DNA from 3 places in the Cytobacillus dafuensis genome. Region 2 is predicted to be linked to each of the others. Evidence: predicted binding sites of a transcription regulator. Region 2 holds the regulator's gene; each other region holds the start of a gene.

Region 1 (10,058 bases), 920 kb from region 2:
CGATTAAACAGCTTGATGACCCAAATTATCAAAATCTGATTCTTCCAGATGAATTAAAAGAAAAATTAGATAATAAAGAGGATGTTACTGTCTATTTTTACAGTCCTACTTGCTCTCACTGCCAAAGAACAACTCCGGTTGTAGCTCCTCTGGCAAAAGAGATGAAAGTAGATCTTGTTCAATATAACTTACTGGAATTTGAAAACGGGTGGGACAAATACGGAATTACTGAAACACCAACAATTGTCCAATATAAAGATGGTGAAGAGGTAGAGAGAATTACCGGTTATCAAGATGAAGAAGTATTTAAAAAATGGTTTAATGAAAACAGCAAATAAGTATTCAAAACAGAAGAAGGGATTGACCCAAAAGCAAAGGTGTCAGGCATGTGCCTGGCACCTTTGCTTTTGGGTCAACCCATTTTTATAACTATATTAGTAATTGATTTGCTGCTTTAATGTACAGACTCATAATTTCATCCTTAGCCATTCTTACTCCAAAAAAATGGCTAAATGAAAATGGAAAAGAAAGTCCGAAATCTTTTAAGATTTGAACATTATTTTCGAACATGCTTTCATACCTTGCGTCTAGATTTTGGGATTTCAGAATCGCTATTATTGTTTGCAAGCTACCGATAACCTGATATGCTTCTTTTAGAGTTCCAAAGTATTCAAAATGTCTTGTCGTAGTATGTAAAATCTTCAGGCGCTCATATTCCTTTATATCCTCATCTAAAAAATAAAGAGGAAATATATTCGAATATACGTATTGAACGAGTTCCTTGATTTCCTGTTCTTGTTCAGGAGTTGATGCAAAGACGACTTTCACCTTAAAACCACCTTTTTTCGCAGATTAACGGGCTGTATATCCCCCACTGATTATTAGTTGAACTTTATCTTTTCTGTAATCAGTTTGTAATATATATATGATAAGAATATCATACTAACTAGGTCATTCAGGGTGGTAATAAAATACAAATGGCATACTTTTTACATTTATTAAGGAGAATAGTACGATGCAAACAAAAAGGTTTGGAGAATGGTATGAATTAACCATTCCGCTTGATTGGGATGGGTTAACAATAGATTTCATTATGAGAAATGTATGGAAAGCATCTAAAAAGCAAATTCATACGATGAGAATGGAAAAACAAATAAAGGTAAATGGAGAGTTCATCAATTGGAATAATCCCCTCCAACCAGGAGACAGGCTGCAATTAAGGTTATTCCTTGATGAAGATTTTGGTGTAATTCCTGAATATGCAGAGGTGGAAATTCTATATGAAGATGACCATATGATTGTTTTTAATAAGCCTGCAAATATGGATACTCATCCTAATGAGCCTGAGCAAACAAATACATTATCAAATGCAGCTGCCTTTCATTTACAGGCACAGGGCGAATTTCGGAAAATTAAGCATGTTCATCGCTTAGACCGTGATACAACTGGAGCCGTTCTATTTGCGAAGCATGCCCTTGCAGGGAGTATATTGGATAAGATGCTTGAGGAGAGAATCATTAAAAGGACCTATCTAGCCCTTGTGCATGGTAAGATTAAGACGAAGAAGGGCTCTATTCATGAGCCAATAGGCCGTGATCGTCATCATCCGACGAGGCGCAGAGTTTCTCAGAGCGGTCAGCCAGCTATTACCCATTATGAATTAATTAAATCATATCCAAAACAAAATTTATCTTTGCTAAAATGCCAGCTGGATACTGGCCGTACACATCAAATTCGTGTCCATTTAAGCCATATTGGACATCCCTTAGCAGGTGACCTTTTATATGGCGGACAACCAATTTTTAATCGCCAAGCCTTACATGCGGTAAAACTTGAAATTCCTCATCCATTTACAATGGAAAAAATAAGCTGTTTTACTAATCTTCCGAAAGAGGAGAGTCATACATCCTTTAAACTAACTAATTATCTGCAAGTTTTGCCCGAAGAGCTTTAAACTAATGAAAGCCTTCCGATTTGGAAGGCTTTCATTAGTTCTTTCGCTTTTCTTATTGTCTAGCTGCAGCTTTCGCTTTTCTGTCAATCAGTTGTTTTTCTGAAGGATTTCATGATGAGGCTTAGTAGGAAAACAAGCAGTACTGCACCGATTAAGGCAGGAATAATTGCAAAACCAGCAATATCTGGACCCCAATTTCCAAAGATTAAAGCACCTAACCAAGCTCCGACAAATCCTGCAATAATATTACCAAAAACACCACCAGGTATATCACGCCCTACAATCATGCCTGCAATCCAACCTATAATTCCACCTATAATTAATGACCATAAAAAGGTAAACATTGAATCACTCCTTGCTGTTTTAATAATAGTTTTTCTCGTTTTTTTCCTTTCATACAAAAAATATTTAATCTATTTTTTGGGAATTCCTGATTTAGACTCACTCTAGAAATAATTTACCCACTACCGGAAAATTAATAACACCATTTTTCGAGCTTTATCGCTTATCGCTCAAAACAAAACGGCTACCTCTTCAGGTAACCGTTTATCTTTGATTTCGATTTTCTTATGGGATTTTCGGGGTCTCTGCCTTTGGCAATTCTCCACTTAAGCTTTCTAAAAAACCTACAAGAGAATCAACTTCACGATCCGTTAAGTTAAGTGGTTTCATTAATTCACTCTTATTTGAATGATTCCCTCCACCTTCATTATAATACTGAACGACATCCTTTAATGTTTCAAGACTGCCATCATGCATATATGGTGAAGTATGAGCAACACCTCTTAAAGCAGATGTTCTGAATTTTCCTTTATCCTCTTCATTACCTGTCACTGCAAAACGTCCATCATCACCGCTCATGCCTAAGTTATGATAATTTTGGTCAGATAAAAGAGGACCTGCATGACAAGAAATACAGCCTGCCTCTCCAGCGAATAGCTTCATTCCGTCCTTAGCATCTGCACTAATTGCATCCTCTTCCCCTTGAAGATATCGATCGAATGCTGTATCAGCAATAACGATTGTCCTTTCGAATGCAGCTATTGCTTTGGCAATATTGTCTGCCGATATTTTATCGTTAAAAACCTTGTTAAATTCTTCAACATAGGTAGGAACACCATTTAGCTCGATCACCAATTCATCAAGATTTTGATTCATTTCAACTTCAGACTGAATCGGTCCTAGAGCTTGCTCCTCTAGGCTTCCTGCCCTGCCATCCCAGAAATTCTCATCATAATAACCTGAATTGATAATCGTCGGGCTATTTCTAGGGCCATTGAATCCTTCAAAGCCTATAAACTTCGCCATCCCATCTCCATAACCCGCTCCCGGAGCATGACATGACATACAGCTTTGAACATTATTTCCTGATAAACGTGGATCAAAGTATAGCTTCTTTCCTAATTCAATTTTTTCATCTGTCATGGTATTATCCGCTGGAACGGGAATATCGCCGAGGACTTCAAATTTTGCTTTTGCTTCTTCAAGCTCCTTATCAATCACTTCTTCTTTAACATTTTTCTTATCCTCTGGTGCAGCTGTTTCCTCATTATTGCTGCAAGCACCTAGAATAGAAAGTACTACAATTAATAAAACTGCGTATGCTTTTTTCATCCGTACTTCCCCCTAACCAAACTGTAATCAATGGAATTAATGGAGAATATTTACTTTATTTCCATCAATAATGATTATAGTATTAAAGTTATTATAAAATTTGAGGCAGTTTCGAATATATTGTGACATATTTCACAAATTAAGATTTTCCCATTCCTTATATTGAAAACATATCCTAAAGAAATTTACACATAATAAATTGAAAGTTTTTTTTCATTTTAATAGATAAAACTATCTTATTCGACGATTTTCGTATAAAATTATTTCGTTTGGATGAAATTTTTTTGATGGAGGGTATACAATGGTTTTCAAAAAGAAAGACAAGTTTAATACATTATTAAGTGAAATTGCACTAAACATGAAAGAAGGAGCACACTATTTCGCAGATTATAAGCTAAAGAATGTTAGTGATTTAAAAATATTTTCTGAGACAATGAAGAATTATGAAACGAAGGGTGACACATTTGTCCACGAAGTGATTAAAGAGTTAAATAACGCATTTATCACTCCAATTGAGCGTGAAGATATTCTACATCTAGCAATGAGCTTAGACGATGTTTTAGACGGTATCGAGCACTGTGCGGCACTTTTCGAAATGTATTCGATTACACAAGCAGATGATTTTATGCTTAAATTTGTGGATGCAATTAAAAATTGCTCTGATGAAATTGTTAAATCTATTGAGCTTCTTTCAAGTAAAAAATTATTAAATATCCGTGATCATGCCATAAAGATTAAGGATTATGAATCTAAATGTGATAATGTACTTCGCCAGTCCATTAAACATCTGTTCTCAATTGAAAAGGATCCCATTCGAATTATTCAATATAAGGAAATATACGAAAATCTTGAAGATATAGCGGATAGCTGCCAAAGTGTCGCAAATACACTGGAAACCATCATAATGAAAAACGCATAAGGAGCCGAAAAGCAAATGGATGGAGTATTAATTATTACAATCTTAATCGTCATCGGAGCCTTAGCATTTGATTTTATAAACGGTTTCCATGATACAGCTAATGCAATCGCTACAGCTGTTTCAACGAAAGCACTAAAGCCTAGACATGCTATTATTTTGGCTGCAGTCATGAACTTTCTTGGAGCAATGACTTTTACAGGGGTTGCTAAAACCATTACAAAGGATATTGTCGATCCGTTTACATTGCAAAACGGATCATTAGTGATTTTTGCTGCTCTTATCGCTGCCATCTTTTGGAATTTAATCACATGGTATTATGGGATTCCGAGCAGTTCCTCCCATGCGATTATTGGATCAATTGCCGGTGCTGCTATTGCTGCAGCTGGTTTTTCAGCCCTAAATTATTCGGGATTCCTTAAAATCCTGCAGGCACTCATTTTTTCTCCAATAATTGCTTTTGTTGTTGGATATATTATTTATAGCATTTTTAAAGTAGTATTCAAAAATAATAACTTAACAAAAACAAATCGAAATTTCCGTATACTACAAATTTTTACTGCTGCTTTACAAGCCTATACACATGGAACGAACGATGCTCAAAAAGCAATGGGAATCATCACAATGGCCTTAATCGCAAACGGTTATGCAACAAGTACAGATATCCCGCTCTGGGTACAATTCTCCTGCGCACTCGCAATGGGACTTGGTACATCTGTCGGTGGTTGGAAAATTATTAAAACCGTTGGCGGAAAAATTATGAAAATTCGACCTATAAATGGAGTGGCTGCTGATTTAAGTGGAGCAATGATTATTTTCGGTGCTACATTTATTCATTTACCAGTTAGTACTACACATGTCATTTCTTCTTCTATTTTAGGTGTCGGTTCAGCTCATCGTCTGAAAGGTGTAAAATGGGGTACCGCTCAAAGAATGCTTATAACATGGGTCATTACATTACCAATATCTGCAACAATTGCAGGATTAATTTATTTACTGTTAAATGCATTTTTTTAATAAAATTTTAAAGGGTTTTAAGAAGGTGGACTGCTGTCACCTTCTTAAAACCCTTTTTTAGATTTTTTCCTCTTCTATTCATTTCTCTTTCTTGACTAATCGGAAAGTTTAAGTTTGTTATCGCCTAAAGTGAATAAATAGGTATGATATTATTTTGCTTATAATATCGCATAAGTAAAACTAAGTCATTCCCCAAAAAGGACTTGGCGAAGGCACAATTTTACTAATAAAATAGAGGTAAATAATCATTGTGGGAGGTTATCATTTTGCCTGATTGGTCCTACCACCCCTTATTTAAGCCTTGGCTTTCAATTCTTCCAGGTGCCTTTGGCAGAGAATTCATTCACCGGGGAATGAATTCCATTGTAATCATACCGGGCGGAAAACAATTGATTGAATTTTTAGGCCATATGGAGCCCTCTACAAAATTAAAAAAAAGCTTATTTAGCAGTTCCTTTTCGAGTCCAGTTGGTTTAAGTGGAAAAATAGATCCTAATTTATCTGGAACAACAGCTTTTTCTTATCTTGGATTTGGGTTTATTGAAGTGGGCCCGGTATCCTTATTTAAGAATGCCTCTTCAGAAAAAGCGACATTTAATAAAAGAACTCAAGCAATTGACTTCCCAAATCCGCTCGAGTCAATTGGAATTGAAAAAACACTTATCATGCTTAAAAAGCATAAGGCTCGTACTCCTATTTTTATCCGTTTAAATATAGAGCAAAATGATCCTGAAGATATCTTAAAGCTTACCAAGCATCTTCAGCCCTTTGCTGATGTATTTATTGTTGAATGGGGTCAGTTTAAGGATAACATTGATTTGATTGAGCAATTAGCAACAGATTGTGAAAAACCGATAGTACTTGCCATTTCTCATCATATTATGCAAGAGATGCTACGTGAATACCGACCATTTTTTTATACCGAAGCAATAAAAGGAATATTGATTGATGAAGCAAATAGTCATTCTACAGCTGAATTAGTTGATTCCTTAATTCAGCTTAATGAATTTGGACTTGGGAAAGTACCCAAGATTGTTTCGGGTGGGGTTTATGAACCAGAAGATGCTTTAAAATTATTTGAAAACGGTGCAGACCTTGTCATGCTAACCGATGGCTATGTTTCGTCAGGACCTGGTCTCCCGAAAAGAATTAACGAGGCGTTGTTAGATTCTTTGTCAAAAGAAGATGACTTGATTGAACTGCAAGGCTGGAAATGGTATTGGCTATTTGGATTCATTATTTTATGCGGAGGTTTGCTGGCATTAGCTTTCAGCATGACAAGAATCATTCTTCCGTATGATGAAGCATTTTTATTAATAAAAAAGGAAGAATTATTTGCTTTAAATCCGAATTTGCTAAAATTTATGTCACATGACAGAATGACCCTTGCTGGCACCATGATTTCTGGAGCTATTATTTATATGCAGCTAGCAAAAAATGGGGTCAGATTCGGTATGCATTGGGCAAGAAAAGCAATTAATATCGCTGCTATTACTGGATTTTTAGGAATTCTACTTTTTATTGGATATGGTTACTTTGATTGGCTGCATGGGATATTTTGGATTGTCCTTCTTCCCTTTTTTCTATGGGGAGTATTCCAAACAAAAACGGCCATTCACTCCCCTCTTTCAAAAAATCGAAGGAATACGTTCGCATGGAAAAAGGTCATTTGGGGGCAGCTTTGCTTTGTTATCCTTGGATTTTCATTTGTCATAGGAGGAATTGTTATTTCAACCATTGGTACGACGAGTATTTTTGTATCAACAGATATCGGATATATATGTATTCCTCCTAAGGTAATTAATAATATAAATAGCAATCTTATTCCTGTTATTGCACATGATCGAGCTGGTTTTGGCAGCGCATTGCTCAGCGTAGGTTTACTTGTCCTTATGACCGCCTTATGGGGATTTCAGCAAGGCGCAAATTGGGTATGGAAGACTTTCCTAATTGGAGGCATTCCTGCCTTCTCAGCTGGTATTTTCACACACTTTATTATTGGCTACACAACATTCATACATCTTCTCCCGGCTTATTTTGCCTTAATAATATATATTATTGGATTAATATTATCGAAACCATTTCTGTACAATCATTCAAAGGATTAAGCAAAAATATAAATTGATGGGCTAAGAGCTGTAACTAATGCTGCTCTTAGCTTTTTCTTTGCTTTTTATCCTTTTGGTATCTTCTTTCGCTCTTAGGAGTATGATTTCCTCATGTATAATAGATAATAAGGAATAAACTCTTGTTTTTTATCCTATAAACGAATATTATATAGGATGTGAAATTTAATGTTCGTATTCGGAGGACTTATAAATGTTTAAATTGAAGGAAAACAATACAAATGCTAAGACTGAGGTTCTTGCTGGGATTACAACCTTTTTAACTATGGTTTATATTGTTGTTGTAAACCCTGTTATTTTATCTGATGCGGGTGTACCGTTTGAGCAGGTCTTTACAGCGACGATTATCGCTTCGGTTATTGGAACACTCTGGATGGCACTCTTCGCTAATTATCCGATTGCCATCGCGCCTGGTATGGGCTTAAATGCATATTTCGCCTACTCCGTAGTAGGAACTCATGGCAATATTAGCTATCAAACTGCTTTTGCCGCCGTTTTTATCGCAGGATTAATTTTTATTATTTTATCCTTAACACCATTTCGAAAAAAATTGATTGAAGCAATCCCTGAAAATTTAAAACATGGGATCACAGCAGGTATTGGCTTATTTATAGCTTTTATCGGACTTCGCCTGTCAGGCATTATTACAAGTCACCCTACTAATCTTGTTGCATTAGGTGATCTCCATTCACCTTCAGCCATTCTCGCACTAGTAGGCCTTGCAGTTACGTTAATTCTAATGACATTGAATATTAATGGTGCCTTATTTTTTGGAATGATCATTACAGGATTAATAGCGTTCTTTACAGGACAGCTTTCTTTTGATCAAGGCTTTATGTCTTTACCATCTCTTCCAGATGGATTAATCGTACTTAATCCAATTGATGCAATTGGAGATGTCATTCACCATAGTTTATATGCCGTTGTCTTTTCATTCTTGCTTGTGACAATTTTTGATACGACCGGAACCATGATTGGGGTAGCTCAGCAGGCAGGATTAATGAAAGGCAATACAATGCCTAGAGCAAAAGAAGCATTGCTTTCTGATTCAATTGCTACTACTGTCGGTGCAATGTTTGGAACAAGTCCTACATCTGCTTTCATTGAATCATCTGCTGGTGTCGCAGCAGGTGGCAGAACAGGATTAACATCATTAACTGTTGCTGGACTATTTATTGTATCTGCATTCTTCGGACCATTGGTTAGTGCGGTTTCTGGAATTTCTGCTATTACTGCACCTGCACTTATCATAGTAGGAAGCTTGATGATGGGGAGTATTTCCAATATTAAATGGGGAGAGATCGATGAAGCATTCCCAGCATTCCTAATTATTTTAAGTATGCCGTTAACATCAAGTATTGCAACAGGAATTGCACTTGGTTTCATCTCATACCCACTTTTGAAAGTCGTAAAGGGAAAATGGCGGGAAGTCCATCCTTTAGTTTATTTATTTGCTGTTTTATTCTTTTATCAATTAGCCTTTTTGCCTCATTAATTCTTTTACAAAAAACAAAAACCGACAGGTGCCTGGCACTCGTCGGTTTTTGTCTTTTTATTATGCTTCCGCTTCAATTTTTTCCTTCATATCATTATAGATATTTGAATCGATTTCACCAGTTATTCTGCTTGTTAATATACCTGAAGTCATTGAACCACTTACGTTAAGTGCAGTACGTCCCATATCTATTAGAGGCTCAATGGAGATTAGCAAGCCTGCTAATGCGACTGGCAAGTTCAAAGCGGATAATACTAATATGGCAGCAAATGTCGCACCACCGCCTACACCCGCAACACCGAAGGAACTAATCGCTACAACGGCAATGACAGTTGCAATAAATGACGGAGATAATGGATCAATTCCAACGGTCGGTGCAATCATAACTGCAAGCATTGCAGGATAGATACCTGCACAACCATTTTGCCCGATGGAAAGACCAAATGAGCCTGCAAAGTTTGCAATTCCTTCTGGTACACCAAGTGATTTCTGTGTCTTGATATTCAATGGAAGAGCACCTGCACTAGTACGAGATGTAAAGGCAAATGTCAGTACTGGAAATACTTTTTTCACATATGTCACCGGATTTAGTCCTGCTATGGTTAATAATAGTAAATGAATTAAGAACATAACAATTAATGCAGCATATGAGGCAAGAACAAATTTTCCGAGCTTCAAAATTGCGTCAATATCACTCGTAGCAACTGTCCTGGTCATAATAGCCAGAACACCGTATGGCGTCAAACGTAAAATGATTGTAACAACTCTCATGATAATGGTGTAGAAGGCATCTACAATTTTTGCAAATAGATCAGCTTGTTCCGGCGATTTCCTTCTAACCCCAAGGTAAGCCATTCCTAAAAATGCCGAAAAGATGACAACTGAAATGGTTGATGTAGGTCTTGCACCTGTTAAATCTAGAAAAGGATTGGATGG
Region 2 (10,058 bases):
AACACGGATTTGGTTCACACGAGAAGCGATTTGCGCGCTGTCTCCAGCACCTTCAACGATTGTTGTATTTTCTTTCGTAACAACAACTTTAGAAGCACGGCCTAAAGATTCGATTGTTGCAGATTTTAGGTCACGGCCTAATTCTTCTGTGATTACTTCACCGCCAGTTAGGATAGCGATATCTTCTAACATTGCTTTACGACGGTCACCAAAGCCAGGAGCTTTAACAGCAACTGCATTGAATGTTCCGCGAAGCTTATTCACTACTAAAGTAGCAAGTGCTTCACCTTCAACGTCTTCAGCAACAAGTAATAATGACTTGCCTTGCTGAACCACTTGCTCAAGAACTGGAAGAATTTCTTGAATGCTTGTGATCTTTTTATCTGTAATTAAAATGTATGGATTATCTAGAACTGCTTCCATCTTATCAGAATCAGTTACCATGTATGGAGAAGCATATCCACGGTCGAATTGCATACCTTCTACTACATCAAGCTCAGTAGTGAAGCCTTTAGACTCTTCGATTGTGATAACTCCGTCGTTACCAACGCGCTCCATAGCTTCAGCGATTAGTTCGCCAACTTCTTTATCATCAGAAGAAATAGAAGCAACCTGTGCGATTGACTCTTTGCCTTCGATTGGTTTAGAAATTGTTTTTAACTCTTCAACAGCAGTAGCAACCGCTTTTTCGATACCTTTACGGATACCCATTGGGTTTGCGCCAGCTGTTACGTTTTTAAGACCTTCACGGATCATAGCTTGAGCAAGAACTGTTGCAGTTGTTGTACCATCACCAGCAACATCATTTGTTTTGCTAGCAACTTCAGCAACAAGCTTTGCACCCATGTTTTCGAAAGCATCTTCTAATTCGATTTCTTTCGCAATTGTTACACCATCATTTGTAATTAATGGAGAACCAAATTTCTTCTCAAGAACCACGTTGCGTCCTTTTGGTCCAAGAGTTACTTTTACTGCATCTGCAAGAGCGTCAACACCGCGGAGCATTGCGCGGCGAGCATCTTCACTAAACTTAATCTCTTTTGCCATGAATAAAAACCTCCTCAAAATATTTAAAGTAATTTTTCTTAAAATGTATAAGCTGTGCGGGTATTAGCCGATAACAGCAAGAATGTCGTTTTCGCGTAAAATTAAATATTCTTTGCCTTCGTACTTCACTTCAGTACCAGCATATTTTGAGAAGATAATACGGTCGCCTTCAGCAACTTCAAGGGCTACACGCTCACCGTTCTCAAGAACGCGGCCAGTTCCTACAGCAACAACATTGCCTTCTTGAGGCTTTTCTTTAGCAGTGTCCGGCAAAACGATGCCGCTTGCAGTTTTTTCTTCAGTTTCAACAAGCTCGATAATAATTCGATCACCTAGTGGCTTTAACAAGTGAAACAACCTCCTCAATAAATATGTAATTTATTTTATTAGCACTCTCTAACCTTGAGTGCTAACACAATTAATATATTAAAGAATCTCCTATCTATTTGCAAGAGTGAAGCTCAATTTTTTCAAAAAAAAATTATATGTCCTCACCGATAGTTAAGTTTAGATTCAAAAATTCATTTTGAGTGTACTATTTGAAACATGTACCTTTTTATGAGTAAAATGTAGTTTAGTGTACACTATTAATAAGGAGATAAATTGGTGAAAAAAGAATACTGGATCATTCTCATTGTTTATATAACCATGCAATTATCAGGCGTCATTGGAGTTCCGCTCGTTGCTTATATCGGAACCCTTTTAGGAAAAAGTATGCAGGAAATGGAGATTATCTCGGTAACTTCATGGATTGTGATCAGCTTTACCATTACATTAATCATCACTTTAGTATTGCTGCGAAAAGAAATGAAAGATCACACTTTAATGAGGAATTCAGCTTCTGCTGCTTCTTCTATTACGTGGGCCATTGGCGGTGTTTTCCTTGCTTTTTTCGCACAAACGATTGCAGCCAATATTGAGAGCTTAATTGGAATTGAAATGGGCTCTGAAAACACACAGCAAATTATGCAGCTTATTCAAGCTTCACCTATCATCATCATTGTCAGCTCTGTGATCGGTCCCATCTTAGAGGAAATTGTTTTTCGAAAAATCCTTTTCGGTTCGCTCCACAAGAGAATGAACTTTTTTCTGGCAGCTTTAATTAGCTCTGTTATTTTCGCGCTTGCCCATGCCGAAATCGAACATATCCTTTTATATTCTGCAATGGGTTTTACATTTGCCTTTCTCTATGTCAAAACAAAGCGCATCATCGTACCGATTTTTGCCCATGTGGCAATGAATACATTCGTCGTCATCCTGCAGCTAAACAAAGACAATATTGAAAACTGGCTTAAGGATATGGAAAAAATTCAAAGCTTTATTGGAGGATTTTTATGAAAAGGACACCATTGTTTTCAGGCATTATCTATATCATTCTTGGAATCCTCTTTACCCTAATGGCAATCCAGAATACTCAAAATGAACAAACCTGGGGAATGTTTACCTATCTATTCATTATTATAGCAACCATGGACTTAGGTACAGGCTTACGATTGGTTGCGTTTCACTTTAAAATAAAAAATAGTCAACCAAAAAAATGAGCCTTCGTGGAGGCTCATTTCTTTTGGTTAGGATATGGATTATGATTGCTACAGCCTTAGATTCTAGAAAGCATTAATCATTTTCTGCTGGATAATGCTTTAAAAAGTAGATAAGTGATTGAAGCTCGACTGCTAAATCGATATGGTGAATTCTAATTGTAGGTGGAACCGAAAGCCGGGCTGGTGTAAAATTCAAAATGCCCTTCACATGGCTTTGAGCAATTCTGTCCGCAATTGATTGGGCTGCTGGAGCAGGAACAGTTAATATGACTACTTGAATCTGTTGATCTTGGATGACTTTTTCAAGATCATTCATATGAAAAATAGGGACATCACTAATATGGGTTCCAACCTTCCCCTCGTCCACATCAAAAGCAACTTCAATTTTCGTATTATTGTTTTTAAGAAAATTATAATTCAAGAACGCAGTCCCTAAATTACCAACCCCTATAAGGGCTACCTTTATCAGTTCATCCTGATCCAAAGTTTTCCGAAAAAAAGAGAGCAAGTAATTGACGTTATACCCATACCCCTTTTTCCCTAAAGCTCCGAAATAAGAGAAGTCCCTTCTTATCGTTGCAGAATCAACCTTTACAGCATCACTTAATTCTGCCGATGATACCCTCTGCTTTCCAGAAGCATGCAAATTTTTAAGAAAACGATAATATAAAGGGAGACGTTTTGCAGTTGCTTGTGGAATTTTCATTGATTCACTTGCCATATATGTATCTCCTCTCCAAATTCTAACTATTCAATCTCTCGCTTAAAATCTCCATTCTTACCACCAGTTTTTTCAACTAAATACGTTTTACCGATAACCATCCCTTTATCAACCGCTTTACACATATCATATACGGTAAGCGCACATACAGATGCAGCTGTTAGCGCTTCCATCTCTACACCTGTGTTACCCTTTGTTTTGACAGTAGCAGTAATAAAAAGTATGTACTCATCTTGTACAATCTTCCATGAGAATGAAATATCCACTCCAGTTAGTGGAATCGGATGGCACATAGGGATGATTTCCCACGTTTTCTTGCAAGCCATTACACCCGCAACCTGGGCAACCGCAAGTACATCGCCTTTTTTCATTTTATTCGAAGCAATATTTTCATATATTTCTTTATTAACTGTAATACTTGAGTGAGCAATCGCCGTACGAACCGTTTCCGGCTTATCACTAACATCGACCATTTTTGCTCTGCCTTCTTGATTAAAATGTGTAAACTCAGTCATAATAACACCTCACAATCAAATCATACACTATTTTTATCCAAATGTGTAAACATTGTAAGGCTTTTCACAAATAAGATTTGATTAGGAAATCCTTACTAACACGACTATTATAGAGAAATTATATGTTTAAATAAAGTGAAACTTCCATCAGTGGGGGTTTTTCGACGCACAGGACGTGCTAGTGCCGACGTTACCACAGGACGTGGCGTTCTTAGTCGGCCTTCATCCCCCACTGATGGTTAGTTGAACCAATCGGGCATTTACGGGCAGTTGATCCCCCACTTACTCTTCTTTGCATACGCGAATCCTTGAAATGGGGGTCTTACTGCCCGTTAATCTGCGATAACCACACAGTAAATAAAAAATTTTAAGAGAGTGCTTCTCACACAAACACTCCTTTATTGCCCATCATATATGAATGGGTTACACTATCTCTATAACATAGAGGTGAAAAAAAATGATTTTATTACAAGTCAATCAATTAATAAAAAACTTCGGTGCCGAAGTTATTTTATCGAATATAAAGCTTGAAGTACAAACTCGCGACAGAATTGCCCTTGTTGGACGCAATGGAGCCGGTAAATCCACACTTTTAAAAATTATTGCTGGTCAAATGTCCCATGATTCTGGAGATATTATCAAGCCAAAGGAAGTAGAAATTGGCTATCTAGCACAAAATACAGGCCTTGAATCCGAGCGTTCGATTTGGGACGAAATGCTAACTGTATTCGATCATTTGCAAAAGCTCGAGAAGAATTTACGCAGGCTTGAAGAGAGAATGTCTGAGCCTGAAGCAATGGCAAATCAGGAAGATTATGATCGAATTTTAAAAGAGTATGACGAACGGCAGGTTCAATTTAAAGAATTAGGAGGCTATCAATACGAATCAGACATCCGCTCTGTCCTTCACGGATTGAATTTCCAATCCTTTAGTTATGATACAAAAATATCTACATTAAGCGGCGGACAGAAAACAAGGCTTGCTTTAGGAAAACTGTTATTAAAGAAACCCGATATATTAATATTGGACGAGCCTACGAACCATTTAGATATTGATACATTATCCTGGCTAGAGCAATATTTACAAGGATACGATGGAGCCATTCTAATCGTCTCCCATGATCGATACTTTTTAGATAAAGTCGTTACACAGGTGTATGAATTATCAAGAAATCAAATTCGAAAATATTTAGGGAACTACAGCTCCTATCTTGACCAAATGGCCGCAAACTATGAACGCGAAATGAAGCTCTATGAGAAACAGCAGGAAGAAGTAGCTAAGCTGCAGGATTTTATTCAGCGTAATCTAGCGAGAGCCTCCACGACAAAAAGAGCGCAAAGCAGAAGAAAACAGCTAGAAAGAATGGACCTAATGGATCGTCCACTTGGTGATGAAAAATCAGCTTCATTTGGATTCCAAATTGATAAACAATCAGGGAATGAAGTATTGAAGGCTCATTCTGTTGCTGTCGGTTATAGTGGAGAGATGATTTCAAAGGATATTTCTTTCCGTATCACTCGGGGTGAAAGCTTTGCCCTTGTTGGTCCAAACGGAATTGGCAAATCCACACTTTTAAAAACTATTATCAACAAGCTGCCCCTTCTTGAAGGTGATCTGAACTTCGGTTCAAATGTAGCTATTGGCTATTACGATCAAGAACAGGCTGAGCTTACATCGAATAAGCGTGTGCTTAACGAGCTTTGGGACGATTATCCACTAAAACCAGAAAAAGAAATTCGGACCGTGTTAGGTAACTTTCTTTTCTCTGGAGATGACGTCTTAAAAACAGTCTCAACATTAAGCGGAGGTGAGAAGGCGCGTCTAGCCTTAGCTAAGTTAATGATGCAAAAGGCTAATTTCTTAATCCTGGACGAGCCTACAAACCATCTTGATTTAGATAGTAAAGAAATTCTAGAGAATGCATTAATTGATTACCCTGGTACCATTCTATTTGTATCCCACGACCGTTACTTTATTAATCGAATTACAACCAAAGTTCTTGAGCTTAGTGAAAAGGGAGCGACTGAATATCTAGGTGATTACGATTATTATGTTGAAAAAAAGCAAGAACAAGAAGAGTTAAAAACACTGGCTTCATCTAAAATTCCTTCTTCTCCACAGCAAGTAAATCAAGAAAAAAGCTCTTATCAAATGGATAAGGAAGCTAAAAAAATTGAAAGACAGAGACAAAGAAGACTAGAAGAAGTCGAGAAACAAATTGAAGCGTTAGAAATGAAAATTGCTGAATTTGAGCAACTCCTCTGCGAACCCGATGTGTATCAAGACCATGAAAGAGTCATGGAGATTACAAAAGAGAATAACGAAACGAAGGCTAAATTAGAAGCATTAGTTGAAGAGTGGACAGTACTTGCTGATTAATGAAAGATTTTTAGAAAATCGACCAGGAGATTCTCCCTCTTGGTCTTTTTCTTATCCACAAAAATATTCACATATAATGGACTGAAATAGAGGGATTCCACAGACTTCTCCACATTATCCACAATTTATTGTGTTTTTATCCACATTATACACAATTAAATACGTGTATTCCTATTTTTATCCACATGAAAATAGTCCCCATTTAATGAGGACTATTACCTATCAATGTTTTAGTTGTGGATAGAAATATCGAGGCCTGGATTGGCATTCAGTGCCATCGTTGACCGAATCCCTTTTTCGAATAAGATACTCCCTGCTGCAGCAATCATAGCTGCATTGTCCGTACATAAGGATAGAGGCGGAATAATGAGCTGAATATCTGTTGAATTTTCAAAAACTTCCTGCAAAGCGGCACGTAAACCTTTATTTGCAGCCACACCGCCAGCTAACAATACTTGTTTTACTTTATATTCCTGAACTGCATTAACCGTTTTTGTTACGAGCACATCAATGACGCTTTGTTGAAAGCTTGCTGCCAAATCTTCTGGGGATATCTTTTCCCCACGCTGTTCCGCATTGTGGACTGTGTTGATAACTGCTGATTTTAATCCACTAAAACTAAAATCATAGGATCCTTCCTCTAGCCATGCTCTTGGTAGAGGGATGATAGGCTCTCCTTCTTGAGCAAGACGATCAATATGAGGTCCTCCAGGATAAGGCAGGCTTAAAGTTCTTGCAACTTTATCATACGCCTCGCCTGCAGCATCATCTCTAGTTTCACCAATTACTTCAAAATGTCCATGCTCCTTCATAAAGACAAGCTCTGTATGTCCTCCTGAAACAACAAGTGAAAGCAATGGAAATTCCATCTCAGCAACGAGACGATTCGCATAAATATGGCCTGCAATATGATGTACCCCGATTAATGGAATTCCATGTGCAAAAGCGACCGCTTTGGCTGCGTTAACACCGATAAGAAGTGCTCCCACTAATCCAGGACCTTCTGTTACTGTGATCGCATCTAAATCAGCAAAGCTAATATTAGCCTGATTTAATGCTTCTTCAAGCACAATCGTTATTTGTTCCACATGATGACGTGAAGCAATTTCGGGAACAACGCCTCCAAATCGTTTGTGACTTTCTATTTGTGAAGCTACTACATTTGAAGCAATTTCCCGTCCGTTTTTAACAATTGCTACTGATGTTTCATCACAGCTTGTTTCTATTCCCATTATCCATTGATCTTTTCCCATTATAAATTCACCCACATTACTAAAGCATCCTCTTGATTATCTGTATAATAATTCTTTCTGATTGCACCATCTTGAAATCCTAGCTTGCGATAAAGAGATTGCGCGACATGATTGGTAACACGGACCTCAAGAGTCATCGTCTTAGCTCCGTTATTGGCGGCTACCTCCATTACATTTCTCATTAAGGCTTCACCCAGTTTCATCCCGCGGTATTGAGGCAGAATCGCAACATTTGTAATATGAGCCTCATCAAGGACAATCCATACACCACAATAGCCAATGATTTTCCCGTCATCTTCTAAGCCTACATAAACAGCAAATTTATTTTGTGTAAATTCATTATAAAATGCCTCTTTCGTCCACGGCATAGAAAAAGATGCAAGCTCAATTTCATGGATCTCATCAACATCATTTTCATTCAATAATCGAAAAGTTAAAGATTTATTCATATTGTTACTTCCTTATCCTTAAATCTTTTTTTCTTTATTTGCTTTGATCCAATTTGATTCTGCCTCAGCTAAACGAATATAATTTGGAACAAAAGAATGAATATCCTCTCCATCTCTATCCCGTCCTAATAATGCTAGTTCTGATGGGCGAGGATTTTGCTCAGTGATTTCAGCAAATACTGCTTGGTCTCCAAGAATCTCTTCAATAATAGGTTGATGAATTGGTAAATCATTGCCGATGAAAAGTATTTTTTCATCACGTTCTTTTAGAATAGCTGCCCAATCCATTGATAATAAAAGTTGGTCCTTCTGAATTGAATATAATTGTCCTTGCTGGAACTGATATAGGCCAGTATAAATTTGTCCTCTGCGCGCATCAAATAGTGGAGAAATGCATCCATCAAAATATCTGCCAGCTGATGCTGCAGACCCCTCAAGACTTGATACACCAACTAAAGGAATGTTTAATGTCCAAGCTAATGTTTTTGCTATTGTAACCCCAATTCTCACACCCGTATAAGAACCTGGCCCTTTTGCCACAACAATTTTTTCAAGATCAGCAGGCTTCATATCACAATCATTCATTAAAGATTCTATAGCTGGCATGACCCTTACGGAATGATTCTTTTTTAAATTTGTAATATATTCCCCTTTTACTTGATCTCCATCTAATAGTGCAACACCTAATGTGTAATTGGATGTATCGATTGAAAGAACCTTCATAATAATATCTCCTTACATAGCTCCTCATATCTTTGTCCTTTTGGTTCTAGAACAAGCCTTCTTGAACCATTTTCACCAAGATATAAATAAATCGTTAATAGCTCCTCAGGAAGCTGCTCAGCAATTAAATGCGCCCACTCCACAACGGTTACGCCATTACCATCAAAATATTCATCAAACCCAAGATCCTCAAATGAATCCTCTACTCGATACACATCCATATGATATAGAGGCAATCTGCCTTGATATTCTTTTATAATTGTAAAGGTGGGACTGTTTACATTTTTTTTAATTTCTAATCCAAGGGCCAAACCTTTCGTAAAAGTTGTCTTCCCCGCACCAAGGTCGCCTTCAAGAGCAATAACATCCCCAGCCTTTAGTAGCTTCGCAAGACTTTTAGAAAATTCAATGGTTTCTTCAGGTTTACTCGAAATAAATTCAAATGGTTTCATTTTAACTGTATCACCTTTATTTTGTCTTAAAATGATATATACACTAGCTGATAATGTTACATTCTTCTACCCGCAGACTTTCCTTATAGCAATAACAATGAAGTTAATTTATCTTTTAATCATATTATCAGCATGAAATTATCTTTGTTTCTCACACCGCTATTCATTTACTTTCAATTCCATCTGAATGAATTAGAAAGACTTGGTATTCGCCAATTCCTTCCGGCGGATGCCCTAGTCTTTCTTATGTAACATTTTTAGCAGAGACATAAACAAAATTTCAATTTTACTTTAGCATGTTAATAAAGTGAAACTTCCATCAGTAGGGGTTTTCTTTCATCCCCCACTGATGGTTAGTTGCGGCCCACAGGAAGTGGGTCACGCAGACGTTGCCACACGATGTGGCGCTTTTAGTCTGTGTTCATTTTATGGGCCTTTACGGGCAGTCGATCCCCCACTTAGGTTTCTTTGATTCTCTCGCAACCTTGTAGTGGGGGTCTTACTGCCCGTTAATCTGTGATAAACTTAAACTTTCCTTATAGCCAAAAAAACCTTAGGATAAATCCTAAGGAATATCTTCTTTGTATAGTTTACATGATTTTATGATACCAAGCAAAAAATGCTGAACATTAATATGGAAACCTTCCAACTTTAGGTCGGACTTCTTATTAAAGTGCAAACATTAAACATAAAAAAAACGAAACTTAGTTTCGTTGTATTTCTGTAATATGTATATGGCGGTCCGGACGGGACTCGAACCCGCGACCTCCTGCGTGACAGGCAGGCATTCTAACCAACTGAACTACCGGACCATATTGCGGGGACAGGATTTGAACCTGCGACCTTCGGGTTATGAGCCCGACGAGCTACCGGACTGCTCCACCCCGCGACAATAGTATTTATTGCATTTTTCCCATGCTACTAAATAGTAGTAGGACTGTCCCGATCTCAGAAAGCTGATTCAAGCAGCAGCTCGA
Region 3 (10,058 bases), 420 kb from region 2:
CTATCACATGGAAGGCTGCTTAAATGCTGGGGAAACCATCGACGAAATCATGGAAACCCTCAAAATTGTTGTGATTGGTGGCGGCTCAATCACTTATCCCAACGCGAGGTTTGCCATGCATGCTTTAGAAGAATTTACAGGGGGTAGTGCTCTTTCGTAGGGAACTATGGATTACATTTCAGTTGGAATGTGATTCATAGTTTTTTTCGCTTGAAGGAAAAAATTCTTAAGGCAGCACGAAAAGAAAGAATTTTTCTCCCTTAAATCGGATTTTAAAACGATCAAAAATGTACATATTTAGGTTGACGTTTATAATTTTGTTAGTTGTCTACTTTTTTGATACCTAACTTAGTTAATATAATAAAACATATATTATTATTTATCGACGTACTGATAATATGAAATATCATAAAGAATATGTATCAATGATAAAGGAGAGTATAATGTACACAATTGGACAAGTAGCTAAATTTTTAGGTGTATCTAGAGATACCTTAAAATTTTATGAAGAAAAGGAATTAGTTAAGCCTAAGCAAAATATTGAGAATGGGTATAGAAAATATAATCGTTTTGATATATATGATATAACCACAGTAAATTTCTATAGAGAAATGGATATTGAAATAAAAAAAATCCAGGAATTAAGAAAAAGCAAGAGTATAGAGGGAATAAAATCATTATTAGAAGAGAAAGAACAAGAGGTTTTAGAAGAAATAGAATATAAAAAGCTTCTTTTAAAAAAGCTTCAGATCGTAAAAGAAGATTGCGAAAAAATTAAACAATACTTAGGAGAGTACACAGTAAAAGAAATGAAGCCTTTAGAAATAAAAGGAGAAATAGAGCATTTCACTGCGTATGATGAATATGAAACTCTTAAAGAGAACACGGACAGCTTGAAAAAAGCAGTTACTCTAACCTCTTTAAGAAGAGTCATAAGATTCAATGACGAAGGTATTCTAGAAGATAAGTTTATCATTGTAAGAAAAGTAGAAGACTTTCATAAAGAAATTGAAGGTGAAATTCTATCTCATCCAAAATGTATGTATACCGTTATTGAAGATGGAAGATGGTCAACTGGTGGAAACAACACTGACCATAAAGTGGAAGCTAGTTTAAGAAAAGCAGCAATAGAAAATGGGTATGAACTTTTGGGGCTAGTTTATATAAATCTATTACTTACCACTTATGAAGATGGACTTGAACGTGTATTTTTAGAAATGTATGCACCTATAAAGTGAAACTTTAATCAGTGGGGATTTTTCGACGCACAGGATGTGCTAGTGCCGACGTTGCCACAGGACGTGGCGATCTTAGTCGGCGTCATCCCCCGCTGATTATTAGTTGAACGAATCGGGCTTTTACGGGCAGTTGATTTCCACCTACCATCTTGGCTTTCGCTGAACTTTAAGGTGGGAGTCTTACTGCCCGTTAATGCGGGACAAAATAATGCAGATACGTATTGACCTATGAGTAACCCCTAGGTTTAAGCTGAAGGTATTCGTAAATATGAGCGTTATTATATTTACAAAATACTTAGTTTGAAGAGGGGATTATACATGAACAGAGAAAAGAAACTTAAAAATCCAATAGCAAGTTTTATTCTACTAACCAATATCATCTTTTTGCCACTTTTTTTTCTTGTAGGAGCCACAAGGATGTTAGGATTTCCTGCATGGGTCTTTGATGTTATGCACTGTATATCAGCTTGGTCCTCAACCTTTGCTTTTGCAGCGTTATTTAAAAAAATCTATCCTGGGCAGCGTTTTATACAATTTGTAAAAGATAAATTCAAGAATAAACTTAAATTTTCTGTGATTCTCACGGTAAGTATGATTCAAGCTTTCATATTTTTGATAATTATGTTTCTCGTATCTAATAACAGTGAAGCAGACTCAATTTTTACGATATCTTCATGGGGAATGCTGATATATTTCTTTTTGAAAAATCTTCTGTCAGGCCCACTAGGAGAAGAAATAGGGTGGAGAGGTTTCGCTCTAATGGAGCTTCAAAAGAAGAATTCGCCATTAAAAACTTCGATCATCATCGGATTTTGGTGGGGGATGTGGCATCTTCCTATATGGTTTACTACAGGGTATGTGGGCATTGATTTAATCAAATATATTCTATTCTTTATGATTTCAATCCTATCCACTACGATCATCATGACCGCATTTTATAACTTAAATCAGAATTTAATCATCCCCATTACCATCCACCAATTCTTTAATTTCTTTATTGGCATCATAAAGGGAAACTTAATCGATTTAATCATGTATAGCGCAATTTTTTATTTCGCAGCAGCTGTTTTAATCATCATTATAAATCCAAAGAAAGTATTGTATGGAAAGGAAGATACAAACAGTATTAATGAAAAGCATTCCATGATTCCATGATTTAGTGATAGTTTTACAGCTATACTTGTCCACACCTAAAAAACATTGTCCTTAGATAAAAAAGTATGATCAAGATCGAAGGAAAATCGGGTGAAATGCCTGGTTATCCTTCGGTTTTTTTGAATGGAAAAAGCGGGAAGATTCCTATTCCACTTATTAATATTATGCTAAAAACTATATTAAACTTTTTCATATAACCAATCCTTTAAAAATCATACGATACCAGATGAGTTAATTATCGAATTCCATACGGGTGTAATTGCAACGTTAAGCGCATGGTGGTTACAGAATAGAAAAAGTGTTTCAGCAGAAGAAATGGATAGATACTTCCGTCAGCTAATTAATCAAGATATTTTTCAATTTGAAAGGGAATGAAAAGAGAGGTTGTTGGTGTTAGAAATTTATGAGGTTTGAACATAAGAAAAAGCGTGTTTTAAAAAAAGATTGATCAAAACACGCTTTTTCTATATTCAATTGAAACATTCTTCTATAAAAAAGTTTGATAATTTATGACCCTGCTCAATTAAAGCGACCGATTGTTGCGTTAACTCAATTTTTTTCTCTTGCCCTCTGTGTATCTCTTATATTTTTCTGAACCGTTATAGCTGCAAATAAACTAAGAACAAATGCCATACCATAAAATCCTTTTTCGCTTAAAACAATACTTCCTGCATTGTATAAACCGATGGCCATTAATGAAATAGATACAATAAGTGCGAACCAACTAATACCATAATAAATAGGAGTAACTGGTATTCCCTCATCTTTATCTCGAACTGCTTTTTGTAAAGATATCGCCGAATAAAGTCCGAATACTAAAACTGCAAAGTAATATCCTTTTTCGTTCAATTGCATATTTGCGTTAAACAAACCTATAAGATAAGACGCAACACCTATTAATAGCGCTGCCCAAGAAGCCCCTTTGAAGGCTGAAGTCGGTTCTCCCTCTTTCCTTTCTTCTTTCACTTTTAAATCATTTCGTTTTCCTTTTTCTAATAAAACTTCATTTTCATTGGACATTCAATGTTTCGCCTCCATCTTTTAATCTAAGAATAATAGAGCACTAGATACACTGTAGTGCTCCTATTTGCATCTATTATATAGAAATTCTTACAAATAATACATAATTTTATCCTTAATTTCCATTTAGGATTTCTGAACTCACGACTTGCAAACTAACCTGCCATTAAGTTGAACAAGAAAAAGCGATCTTCGTTATTGAAGTATCGCACCTGTACTTATAATAAGGTCATCCAGATATTTAAAGTGTACCCTTTGTAAAAATTAGAATATTAAAAAAACTATATATATTTACCATTATCTCATAATGGTGTAATATTACACTTGTGTGATTATTTTTTTCAAGTCAATCAGTACAAACCTTTGAAAAGTAAGACAAGGGAGAGATGAATTTGAAAAAAAGTATAATAATAATAATAATAACTTTATTTCTTATTTTTTTTTGGACATTTTGGTTTATAAAAATACCAAAAAAAGAAAAAATGGAGATTTTAGAACGTAGGGTCGTCCAACATTTGGAATACAAAGGCATAGGGATACCTGATATTAAACTTATAGAGGTTTATTATAATCCTAAATTTAAAAGGGGACCAACTGCGTATATGTGTGTTGTAATATTGAAAAATAATCAGAAAATAAAATATCTATATTATATATCCAGAAATAATGAACTTATTGAAGAGGTTCATACCGTTCAGTAACTTTTTTGTCTTATAACACTTGAAGGATTGTACCCTTTACACGTAAATGAGAAAAAGCAAAAATTCTTTAATGATAAAACTAGTCTTTAATAAGTCTTTCGAATATTATTTCATAAGACATAGGTTTTCCGTGTCCATTATATTCCAATGGCAAGACCTGGACTAATCTCCAACCCTCGGATGCATAAGCATTAATGGTTTCTCTATGTGTTGGAGAAGAAAAAAATCCCCCCAGAGAAGTCTCTACAAACTTATATTCATACATACAATTTCACCTCCCAGTTCTCATATTTTAAGTACGTTTTTACCCTTAGAAATGTTTCAACTTCTTTCTTTAATAGATTTATGAAACTTTATTACTATTTTGCAATGATATTCAAACCGTTTACAGCCTCCCTTCGTTTCCTTTAATAGTACTGGTAATAATCAATTATGAAATGGAGGAAGAATTATGAAGAAGATCGTGTTTCTATCAGCTCTACTACTCTTTGTCATTACGGCTGCCGGATTTTTAGCTTATGCAAAAATGGACCGTAAACCGGTGTCCCAGGCAACAACAATTTCCAGTCAAAGTGATCATGTCATCCGGGTGTACGGACCGGGCGGACCACTTGGACCGATCAAGGAAGCTGCTGAACATTTTTCAGCTGAAACGGGTATCAAGGTGGAGGTAACAGCCGGACCAGAGGGCAAATGGATCGACCAGGCAAAGCAAGATGCAGATATTATTTTCGGTGGCTCCGAGTATATGCTGCAGGACTTCATCTTTAACCACCCCGAAATGATTGACACGAAATCACGAACGGAGCTTTACCCGCGTGCTGCAGGAATATTGGTGAGGAAAGGGAATCCTAAGAAGATTGAAAGCCTGGAGGATTTAACGAAAAATGGAGTGAAAATACTCGATGTGAATGGGGCTGGCCAGCTTGGCCTGTGGGAAGACATGGCAGGCAGAAAAGGGCTAATCGAAGGAATTTCCCAAAATATTACCCTTTCTGTAAAGTCGAGTGCCGAAGCCATTGAACTATGGAAATCGAATTCCAGCCTGGATGCCTGGATTACCTATGAATCGTGGCATTACCGGCTCCAGGATGTGACCGACCTGGTCGAACTGCCCGAAGAAGAAAAGCTCTATCGTGGAACGCCGATCGCCCTGACGAAAATCACCGATCAGAAAAAAGAGGCACAGCAATTCATAGATTATTTAAAAACGGATAAATCTCACCAAATCTTTCAAAAATGGGGCTGGAAGTAAGGACGAGCCTAGGCACGGTAACTATTCATTATTGTTATTTCTAATCAATTTTTATTATTAAAGAATGTAGATGGGGAGTTTTAGAAATATTATCTATATATCTTAAGGATATATAGATAATATTTTTGTTATATATACAGTTATTTATATTTGCTAAACACTTTCTGGACTACTTTTCTGAAAGGGAACATTCACTTGTGTTCTTACTACCACTTTCCTATATTCACAAACGTATCATAAAAGGCAACGTTGTTTTCCCCCATATCTGTCCTTAAAATGTGAACCAATCGATTTACATTAACTTCGGATTGGGGATACCAGCCTTGGTAAACCAAAAGAACGTCTTTTGGTACTTTATTACTATATACAGCCATAATTTCAATAGTATCTTGAGCGTTAAAGATTTTTATGACTTCTCCATCAAGAATCCCCAGAGTTTTTGCAACTTCTGAATTAATTTCTATGTATGCTTCTTCTTCAAAATAATCAAGATAATGGAATTGAGAATTTAGCCTATAGGGATGGTGAGGTGTTATCAGCCAAAAAGGATATTCCGCCGACGGTGCTTCTCCTTTTTTGTATATTGGTATTGGTGGAAGACCGTTTTGTTCGGCTTCTGTTGAGTAAAATTGGTACTTGCCTGTTTCAGTGGCAAATTTTCGGTCCATCCAGGCCACTTTTGGCTTATACTTTGTTATTGGCTTTTCAGTCAAATCAGCAATTGACCGAATATTGTATAGCTCAAACACCTGTTCATTAAATTGTGCATTTAGATACTCTTCTTCTGAAGATAAAATAGGGAAAGAACAGATTCCATCCCGATATTGATTAAGTCGTATGGCTAATTCGTTCATTATATTCCATTCACTGATACTCTCGTAGTATGGAGAGATCGCCTTTTCATTTAATGCGATAGCCTTATGCCAGGAGTTTGTAACAATATCAAGCTCCTCAAACTGTGTCGTAGTAGGCAAAATTAGATTCGACATTTGTGCTGTAGGGGTTAAAAATTGATCAACTGTCACAACGAATGGAATATTTTTGATAAACTGCTTAGTAAATCTTGAATCTGGATCTTGTGTGATAGGATTTGCACAGGAAATCCACATCATTTCAATAGGTGGCTGCAGGTTTGAGAATTGTAGTTGATTTAAAGATACTATTTGGTTTTTCGTATCTCCAGATTGTTGATTTTTAAATAACAATGATTCTCCCTGTTTAAAAAAAATTCCACCGCCAGTCCTACCTATGTCTCCGCAAATCGCAGCTAAAGCCTCTATAGCTCGAACCGTTTGTCCGCCATTGGAATGTTTTTGTAAGCCACAACCAATTATGTGTGAAACAGATTTGGCATTTTTAAAATAGCTAAGCATTAAGTTGATGGCTTCGTTGGAAACACCACACTTTAGTAAATATTCCTCTGTATCTATACTTCTCATTGACTCTACAAACGCATCAAATCCAAAGGAGTGATTTTCCAGAAAATCATGGTCAATCAAATCCGCCTCTATTATTCCTTTCATTAGTACATTAGCAAATGCTCCATCTGTACCAGGAACGATCTGAATATATACATCAGCTATTTCAGCAGTTTGTGTATAGATTGGATCGATAACGATAATCTTGGTCCCCTTTACTTTTGCTTCCATTAAATTAGGAATGAGATGATTATTAGTGGCAGCAGGATTGGAGCCCCAAATCATAATCATAGAAGCAAATCTAATCATAATAGGGTCTGACATTTGAACTGCTCCCATATCATATTGCATTGCTTTTGTCCCAGTAGTGGGGAACGGTGAACCATTCACTCTCGTTGATTTACCAATACTTGAAAAAAAATTATCTGTCACATAATGATGTACACCTGTATTTCCCGAACCTTTATATAATGCTAGAGGAAGAAAGTTTCCGAAATACTCATTTATTTTGATCATTTCACTCAATATAAGTTCAAAGGCTTTGTTCCAAGTAATTTGTTTAAGATTACCTGAACCTTTTACTTCTTGATAATAAGGAAATTTTAACCGATCACGATGATAGTTTTTTTCAATATAAGAAAATCCTTTTGAACACAAATACCCTTTTGAATATGGATTACGAGGATCACCAGTTATGTGAACAAGATGGTTATTTTCGACATGAGAAATCATTGTACAAGAACTTGGGCAGTTGACAGGACAAACGTTTTTATACGTTTTAGAACCGAAACCATTCATGATGATTCTCCTCCTAAAAAGTCAGTGTTTAAGGTGTAAATTCTGTGAAAACATTCACAAGATTGTCGCTAAAAGTATAAGAAATATTATATTTTCATTATAAACTATTGTTAAACAGATGGAAATATGAGGAATCTGCAATAAGACGAGAGAAGGAATGTTAGATGATAAGTCAGGTTATATTCTCTGTAGATCTAAGTAGATGTATCAATTGCAAGACATGTGAGATGGCCTGTAATGAATATCATGGTTTGACAGATATGCACAGGAGAAATGTAGTTTCTTATAAAACGGAAGAGAAAGAATGGGTTCATTTGTCTATTTCTTGCAATCATTGTGCAAATCCTGTGTGTGTTTCAATTTGTCCAGAGAACAATTTTAAAAAACGAAGAGATGGCATTGTGGTTCATCACGCGGATAATTGCCGTGCTTGCATGCGTTGTATAAAGGCTTGTCCTTTTCATGCTCCTAAATTAAATCCAAGAAAAAAAAGGGCTGATAAATGTAACTTGTGCGTTGAAAGAATTGATAGAGGTCTAAAGCCTGTCTGTGTGGAAAACTGTATTACTAAGGCTCTTGGTATCATAGTTGTTAACCCTGATGATATAAACAACTATGCTTTTAATAACACTGATATTCCTATTAAGGATTATACAAAACCATCAATTTTTGTTACAAAAAAACAAACCGGGAAGACATTTCTAAGGGAATGCTGATATTTTGTATGGAATTTTTTAGCTAATAGGAAAATTTAAGTTTATTAACGTACTAAAGTAAAGTGTGTGTTCAATTAAATATCTTCTAATAAGATCGCATAAGGAAAACTAAGGCACTCACCAAAAAGGACTTGGCGAACGCCAAGTTTTTCTAATAAGTAATTAAATCTCAACACATACCTTAACTTTTACCCTTTCGAAATGTTCTCCGACCATCCGTTTTTATGTAGGACAATATTACAAATACATATGAAATTTTTTAAAAAAAGGATGAAATCTCACCATGAAAAATTCGTTACAAGACATATTACTTACTCTTCCACTCAACCAGCTAAGTTTTGTTACCCATTTACCCAAGGAAAAGGTTTATTATAAAACAATTATAGAAGATGTTCCTGATGGCTGGCTTCAGGAACCAACTTTACTTATGATTAAATGTCACGAATGTCTAAATGAGATTAGAACATATAAAATATTCAATACATTAATGCAGGATTCAAATTTTGTTGGCCTAGTGATATGTTCTTATAACCCAGTTTTTATTCCAACCCAAATGCAATCCCTTTTTCAACAATTCCAATTACCTATTATCATTCTATATGATCCTTCTTTATCTTCATTGTTTCAGAAAGTAGATGAAAAACTTTATAACCATAATCAATTAAGTCTGGAATTAAGTGGATTTATCCAAAAAGGTTTTGTGAATATTGCATCGGAACTTGTAAAGGCATTAGATACACCTATGTTGTATTTGGATAGTCGTGATCAGTTAGTTTGGCAGAAGGGAAAGGAAGATAGTTTAAAGGAGGCTAATCGCTGGTTAAATGTTTTCTATAGAAATCTAAAAAATGACACTTCTTTGAATACCCCCTCCAATGATAGTGGTAAATCAAAAGAAGAAGCGCATTTTTTTAAACCCTACTTTATTAATATAGGGGGTTTATCCCAACAAACTTTAATTGTCTCCGGAGATCTAGTGGATTGGCAAAAAGAAATGATTGATAAATTCATAGGCTTAACAGCTCTCTTATTGCAAATCGAAGAATTATTTCAGGCACAGCAAGAGCAAATTCAAGATATTTTTGTTTATGAACTTCTTTATAGTAAATTTGAATCGAGATCGTTTATGATCAAACAAGGAAAAATATGGGGTTGGAACTTAGAGAGGCCACATTATTTATTAATAGTAAATATGAAACTTTTAGATGATTGTAAAGAGGTAAATTCGTTGGAAGTAATTTCGTCTTTCATAAAGGAGCATAATGAATCATTAATCGTATTTCCATTTCAAGGTGAAATCGTTGTATTAGTCGAAGCTATGGAAGCCCAGTTAAAGGGAGAAATCAAAAGATATATTGTAGAAATTGGAAACCAAATAGAAGAGGCCCTATCAGCTAATTGGACTGGTTATGAATTTTATATTGGGATAGGGGAATTGTATGAAGATTCTACTTATTTAAATAAAAGTTATCAGGAAGCAAAAATGGCTATGAGATTTGGGAAAAATTGGTTTGAGAATAAGAAAGTTATTCATATTCAAGACCTAGGGATTCTTCAGCTTATTATCAATTTAGATAATGACTTCCTTTACGATTATATTGAAAGGTATTTAGGCGCATTAATTGACTCTAATCAGAAAAATGAAACTGACTATCTTTATACATTAAAGGTATATTTTCAAAATCACAGAAGAATTAATGAACTTTCTGAAATTTTATACATCCATCCTAACACAATACGGTACCGCTTAAAAAAGA

What was found. The regulator Rex, encoded in region 2, represses fermentation and respiration genes when NADH is low (regulators of the CRP and FNR family bind a similar motif). The targets are predictions, from matches to a motif close to TTGTGAAATATTTCACAA.
Region 1: the regulator Rex is predicted to act here: its motif matches at 3,689-3,706, upstream of FSZ17_RS07335 (cytochrome-c peroxidase).
Region 3: the regulator Rex is predicted to act here: its motif matches at 7,628-7,645, upstream of FSZ17_RS01170 (4Fe-4S dicluster domain-containing protein).

The regions. Positions count from the first base shown of each region.
Region 1 covers NZ_CP042593.1:1,550,924-1,560,981, reverse strand. Annotated here, with positions in the region: gene FSZ17_RS07355 (thioredoxin family protein) at 1-338, shown strand, start outside; gene FSZ17_RS07350 (YhcU family protein) at 430-828, opposite strand; gene FSZ17_RS07345 (RluA family pseudouridine synthase) at 1,016-1,954, shown strand; gene FSZ17_RS07340 (GlsB/YeaQ/YmgE family stress response membrane protein) at 2,038-2,298, opposite strand; gene FSZ17_RS07335 (cytochrome-c peroxidase) at 2,522-3,568, opposite strand; gene FSZ17_RS07330 (DUF47 domain-containing protein) at 3,870-4,487, shown strand; gene FSZ17_RS07325 (inorganic phosphate transporter) at 4,503-5,501, shown strand; gene FSZ17_RS07320 (dihydroorotate dehydrogenase) at 5,768-7,609, shown strand; gene FSZ17_RS07315 (NCS2 family permease) at 7,821-9,122, shown strand; gene FSZ17_RS07310 (L-cystine transporter) at 9,183-10,058, opposite strand, start outside.
Region 2 covers NZ_CP042593.1:632,087-642,144, reverse strand. Annotated here, with positions in the region: gene groL (chaperonin GroEL) at 1-1,047, opposite strand, end outside; gene groES (co-chaperone GroES) at 1,111-1,395, opposite strand; gene FSZ17_RS03360 (CPBP family intramembrane glutamic endopeptidase) at 1,654-2,385, shown strand; gene FSZ17_RS03355 (YdiK family protein) at 2,382-2,588, shown strand; gene FSZ17_RS03350 (redox-sensing transcriptional repressor Rex) at 2,662-3,309, opposite strand; gene moaC (cyclic pyranopterin monophosphate synthase MoaC) at 3,336-3,824, opposite strand; gene FSZ17_RS03340 (ABC-F family ATP-binding cassette domain-containing protein) at 4,282-6,204, shown strand; gene tsaD (tRNA (adenosine(37)-N6)-threonylcarbamoyltransferase complex transferase subunit TsaD) at 6,435-7,457, opposite strand; gene rimI (ribosomal protein S18-alanine N-acetyltransferase) at 7,457-7,906, opposite strand; gene tsaB (tRNA (adenosine(37)-N6)-threonylcarbamoyltransferase complex dimerization subunit type 1 TsaB) at 7,925-8,629, opposite strand; gene tsaE (tRNA (adenosine(37)-N6)-threonylcarbamoyltransferase complex ATPase subunit type 1 TsaE) at 8,626-9,081, opposite strand; tRNA gene FSZ17_RS03315 (tRNA-Asp) at 9,817-9,893, opposite strand; tRNA gene FSZ17_RS03310 (tRNA-Met) at 9,897-9,970, opposite strand.
Region 3 covers NZ_CP042593.1:211,627-221,684, forward strand. Annotated here, with positions in the region: gene FSZ17_RS01130 (carboxymuconolactone decarboxylase family protein) at 1-160, shown strand, start outside; gene FSZ17_RS01135 (MerR family transcriptional regulator) at 444-1,238, shown strand; gene FSZ17_RS01140 (CPBP family intramembrane glutamic endopeptidase) at 1,557-2,393, shown strand; partial or broken gene FSZ17_RS24055 (TetR/AcrR family transcriptional regulator) at 2,595-2,768, shown strand; gene yiaA (inner membrane protein YiaA) at 2,943-3,413, opposite strand; gene FSZ17_RS01150 (hypothetical protein) at 3,806-4,114, shown strand; gene FSZ17_RS01155 (DUF4177 domain-containing protein) at 4,194-4,379, opposite strand; gene FSZ17_RS01160 (extracellular solute-binding protein) at 4,566-5,369, shown strand; gene FSZ17_RS01165 (molybdopterin-containing oxidoreductase family protein) at 5,576-7,585, opposite strand; gene FSZ17_RS01170 (4Fe-4S dicluster domain-containing protein) at 7,750-8,301, shown strand; gene FSZ17_RS01175 (PucR family transcriptional regulator) at 8,585-10,058, shown strand, end outside.